DNA from 2 places in the Arthrobacter sp. UC242_113 genome. Region 2 is predicted to be linked to the other one. Evidence: predicted binding sites of a transcription regulator. Region 2 holds the regulator's gene; the other holds the start of a gene.

Region 1 (2,389 bases), 1.7 Mb from region 2:
GCCGGTCTGCCTGACTTCGGCGGGCGGCGCCGCGTCCCTGGCCTGCGGCGAGAAGAAGTAGCACTGCTGGCCGGTATGAGCTCCGAGTACTACAAACGCCTAGAACGGGGCAATGCCAAGGGAGCGTTGGAAGCCGTTATCGATGGCGTCAGCCGTGCCCTCCAATTGGATGAGGCCGAGCACAGGCATCTCTACGAACTCATCCGTGCAGCCAACGCAGGGGCGCACCCGCACAGCAGACGCCCGGCACGCAAAACGCAGGTCAACCCGACCCTGCAACAGACCATCGACGCGATGTCCACCGTCCCGGTGTTCGTGCAGAACGGCCGGCTGGACGCAATAGCCACCAACCGCCTCGGCCGGGCCCTCTTCTCAGAGATGTTCGAGGACTCCCGACAGCCCGTGAACGCAGCACGTTTCGTGTTCCTCGACGCCAGGGCACAGACCTTCTACCGGGACTGGGAATCCAACACCCGCCAGATCGTCGCTCTCCTCCGCGTCGAAGCGGGCCGTTCCCCCCATGACCGTCAGCTCAGCGACCTCGTTGGCGAACTCTCAACCCGCAGCGACCTCTTCCGGAAACTTTGGGGAGCCCATGATGTCCGTGAACACCGCGCCGGCATCAAAAGTGTCCGCCACCCCGTCGTTGGCAACCTCGACCTGAACTACCTCGGGCTGGACCTAGCCGCCGACCACGGCCTCCAGATGCTGGTGTTCTCCGCGCAACCAGGCTCCGCTTCCCAGGACGGACTGCAGCTGCTGGCCAACTGGGCCGCTACAGATAGCGTCGAGCTTAAAGCCAAGGACGAGCAGCCACTAACCGCCTCTCTGGGAATTGATGCTGGAATCCTAAAATCTAAAGGGCCTACCGTCTCATAACCCTAGGGTTATGAGACGCCGCACCCGGTCCTAGTGGCCCGCTTAGGGGCAGTGCTTGAATTCTCGCGCCATGCTGCACATCTGGCGGCAGCCGATGATTCTCGTAACTATGTCTCTAAACCTTCTTGATAAATCGCTGAATCCACCGTTGGTTACGAGGCACCCGTTCAGGTGAACTTTCGGTACCCCTGACATGGGCGAGGTCACGGTGGGGAATGCATTCTGTCAGCCCCGGGGACTACACTGAACTATCGAACATATATTCGAAAAAAAGGTGTGTTGTGGGTGTGATCATTGGACCCCGCGTGATAGAGGCGGGACTTTCGCTGCGGCTGGTGCTGATCTCGCCTGTAGCGGTGGCGGCGGGCTTCCCGTCCCCCGCCCAAGACTACTTTGACGGGCGGATCGACCTCAACGAGCACCTGATTAAGGACATCACCAGCACCTACATCGTGCGGGTGTCCGGCGACTCGATGGAACAGGCCGGCATCAGCGACGGTGACGAACTGATCGTCAACCGCGCGCTGGAACCGCGTGACGGGTCCGTGGTGGTCGCGGTGCTGGACGGCGAGCTCACCATCAAGCGCCTGAAGATCACTGCGGCAGGCGTGGTGCTCCAGGCCGCCAACCCTCTGTATCCGGACATCAACGTCCCCGCCCTGGCCGACCTCACCATCTGGGGCGTGGCCACGAGGTGCCTGCACCATGTCTGACGCCCGGCAGCAGATAGCGCTGGTGGACGTGAACTGCTTCTACGCCAGCGCGGAGCGGGCCTTCGACCCCTCTCTGGAAGGCAAGCCGCTCGTGGTGCTCTCCAACAACGACGGCTGCGCCGTGACCCGCAGCCCGGAAGCCAAGGCCCTGGGGATCAGCACGGGCGATCCGTGGTTCCAGCTCGCCCCTCGGGCCAAGGAGTGGGGCCTCGTTGCCCGGTCCAGCAACTATGAACTGTACGGCGACATCAGCGCACGCGTCATGGAACTACTGGGGCGCTACTCGGCCTGGCTTGAGGTGTACAGCATCGACGAGTCCTTCCTGGGCATCAAGGGCAGCCCCGAACAGGTGGTGGGTCTCGGCCGGACCATCAAGGCCGCAGTACAGCGCAACGTCGGGGTGCCCGTGTGCGTCGGCATCGCCGCCACCAAGACGCTCGCCAAACTGGCCAACCGGTGGGCAAAGAACAACCCCGCGCTCGGCGGGGTATGCCGCTGGGAGTCGATGGAGCCGGAGGTACGTGAACTGCTCATGGCCCGGCTCCCGGTCTCGGAGGTGTGGGGTGTGGCGGGCCGGCTCGAAAAGCGGCTGAACGCCCTGGGAATCTGCACCATCCTGGAGCTCAGCCGTGCCGATCCGGTGATGGTGCGCGACCGCTTTTCGGTGGTGCTGATGCGCACCGTGCTCGAACTGCGCGGAACGCCCTGCATACCGCTGGAGGAGGAGCGCATGGGGCGGGACCAACTGATCTTCTCCCGCTCGTTTTCCACTCCCCTGACGTCAGCTCCCGAATTTC
Region 2 (2,389 bases):
GCTGGCCGGGCATGACTTTCCCGGCCTGGAGGTCATTGAGCTGGACAATGTCCGCAATGACGTCCCGGGGATCGCGGTCCGGGTCGACCTGTCCTGCGATGGCCCACAGCGATTCGCCGGGCTGCACCGTAACCGAAACCGTGGGCGTGACCGTCAGGCCACCGGGATTGTCTGCAGCCTTGGCAGGCGAGTTCAGGAGCCCGGTCAGGGACAGAATAACGGCGGCCAGCAGAACAAGCGGCAGGCCGATCAGGACAATGCGGCCACGCCGGGTGAGGCGGAGCCGTGGCGGCTTGCCGGGCCGGGTCGGGGCAGATGAACGGGGCCCTGCCGCTGAATAGGACCTTACCGTTGAAGTTGGTGCTGCTGTTGAAGCTGACATGGCGTGAGCCCTCCTGGACCAAGTTGTGCTGCCTCGTACTCGTATTCGAACAGACAGTTCGAACACCGGACTGCCAAGTGGCCCTCACTAGAACACATGTTCGAACTTTGCTTTTTCTAGTTTTAGCACCTATCGACGAATTAAGTCGAGACTCGCTAGAACAAATGTTTGAAAAAGCACTATGGCTGGCCTACGTTGGAAATCACAGAACAACCACATCTGCAGTTGATCAGCAGGGTCTGACATTTTCAGGCCGGAAGTTCCCGGCCACTGCAGCTACCGCGGCCGGGAGGAATGGAAAGGCGTTGGCGAACATGGCAGCACAGGCCTCTGACGGCAAGGCTCCCCAGCGCAGCCCGCGGTCTCAGCGGACCCCCAAGGGACTCACCGTCCGGCAGAAAAAGATCCTGGAAACCATCCAGCGCTCGGTCAACGACAACGGCTACCCGCCGTCAATGCGGGAAATCGGGGACACCGTCGGCCTGGCCAGCCTGTCCAGCGTGACCCATCAGCTCTCGCAGCTGGAAAAGCTTGGCTACCTCCGCCGCGACCCCAAGCGGCCGCGCGCTATGGAGGTCCTGATGCCGCTCACTCTGGATGCAGGGACGGCAAAGAGCGGCGGCGCGGACAAGGCCCCCGCCCTGGGCACCGCAGTCGCGTCCGTGTCCGAACTGCCCAGCGCAATGGACACCGCAATGGTGCCACTGGTGGGCCGGATCGCCGCCGGCGGCCCGATCCTCGCGGACCAGATGGTGGAGGACCTGATGCCGCTGCCACGCCAGCTGGTGGGCCACGGCGAACTGTTTATGCTCAAGGTTGCCGGCGACTCCATGGTGGACGCCGCCATCTGCGACGGAGACTGGGTGGTGGTCCGGCGGCAAAGTGACGCGGTCAACGGCGACATCGTCGCGGCGCTGCTCGACGACGAAGCGACCGTCAAGACATTCCGGCAGCGCGACGGGCACACATGGCTGCTTCCGCAGAACACGCAGTACGAACCCATCCTCGGCGACCACGCCGTTGTCATGGGCAAGGTGGTCTCCGTACTCCGCTCGCTGTAGCCGCTGGAACTTCGGCCCCGGGCTGTTATAGCCCGGGGCTTCCTTACGCCTGTGCGCCGGCGAGCCGTTCGAGTGCTGCGACGGCGGTCTTCTTGTCGGTCGTCGGCCAGAACGGCGGCAGGGCGGCCCGCAGGAACCCGCCATAGCGTTCCGTGGACAGCCGGGAATCCAGCACCGCCACCACGCCCTTGTCATTCGTGGACCGGATGAGCCGTCCCGCCCCCTGGGCCAGCCTGATGGCCGCATGCGTGGCGGACACGGACATGAAACCGTTGCCGCCGGCCTGGGCAACGGCCCGGGACCGCGCGGTCATCAGGGGGTCGTCCGGGCGCGGGAAGGGGATCCTGTCGATGACCACCAGGCGGCATGATCCGCCCGGCACGTCGACGCCCTGCCAGAGTGACATCGTGCCGAACAGGCACGTATCGGGCTCGTCGGCGAACTGCTTCACCAGTGCCGTCATGGTGGATTCGCCCTGGCAGAGAATGCTGACATCCAGCCGCGTGCGCAGGGCGTCCGCCGCTTCCTCGGCGGCCCGCCGGGAGGAGAACAGGCAGAGCGCTCCCCCGCCCGAGGCGCGGATGAGGGACTCGAGTTCGTCCAGCGCCTCAGGCGAAGTGCCGCGGCCCGGTTTCGGCAAGTGCCCTGCCACGTAAAGGATGCCCTGCCGGGGGTAGTCGAAGGGCGAACCCACGTCGACGCCGGTCCAGCTCGGTGCACCGTCCCCGACCAGGCCCAGTCCGCCTGCGGCGGGTTCGAAGGCAGAGCCGATGGCCAGTGTGGCCGACGTCAGCACCACGGTATGGCCGGCGAACAGGCCTTCCCGGAGCCTGCCTGCGACGCTCAGCGGGGCGATGTTGACCAGAGCCGGGGCAGTCTCGTCCGGCGCCGAGTATCCCTGCTGGGGATCAAACGTGCTGTTCCGGGAGAACCAGACCACTTCGCG

Evidence for each region. Region 2 encodes LexA, which represses DNA repair genes until DNA is damaged. Its sites were predicted from a motif close to TCGAACANNTGTTCGA; they were not measured.
Region 1: ACHMXB_RS16975 (LexA family transcriptional regulator) is a predicted target of LexA. The motif match lies at 1,131-1,146, and genes of this name have one in related genera.

The regions. Positions count from the first base shown of each region.
Region 1 is NZ_CP171968.1:3,724,771-3,727,159, forward strand. It holds gene ACHMXB_RS16970 (helix-turn-helix transcriptional regulator) at 1-879, shown strand, start outside; gene ACHMXB_RS16975 (LexA family transcriptional regulator) at 1,161-1,592, shown strand; gene ACHMXB_RS16980 (Y-family DNA polymerase) at 1,585-2,389, shown strand, end outside.
Region 2 is NZ_CP171968.1:764,922-767,310, reverse strand. It holds gene ACHMXB_RS03475 (LysM peptidoglycan-binding domain-containing protein) at 1-382, opposite strand, end outside; gene lexA (transcriptional repressor LexA) at 697-1,443, shown strand; gene ACHMXB_RS03465 (ATP-dependent DNA helicase) at 1,487-2,389, opposite strand, start outside.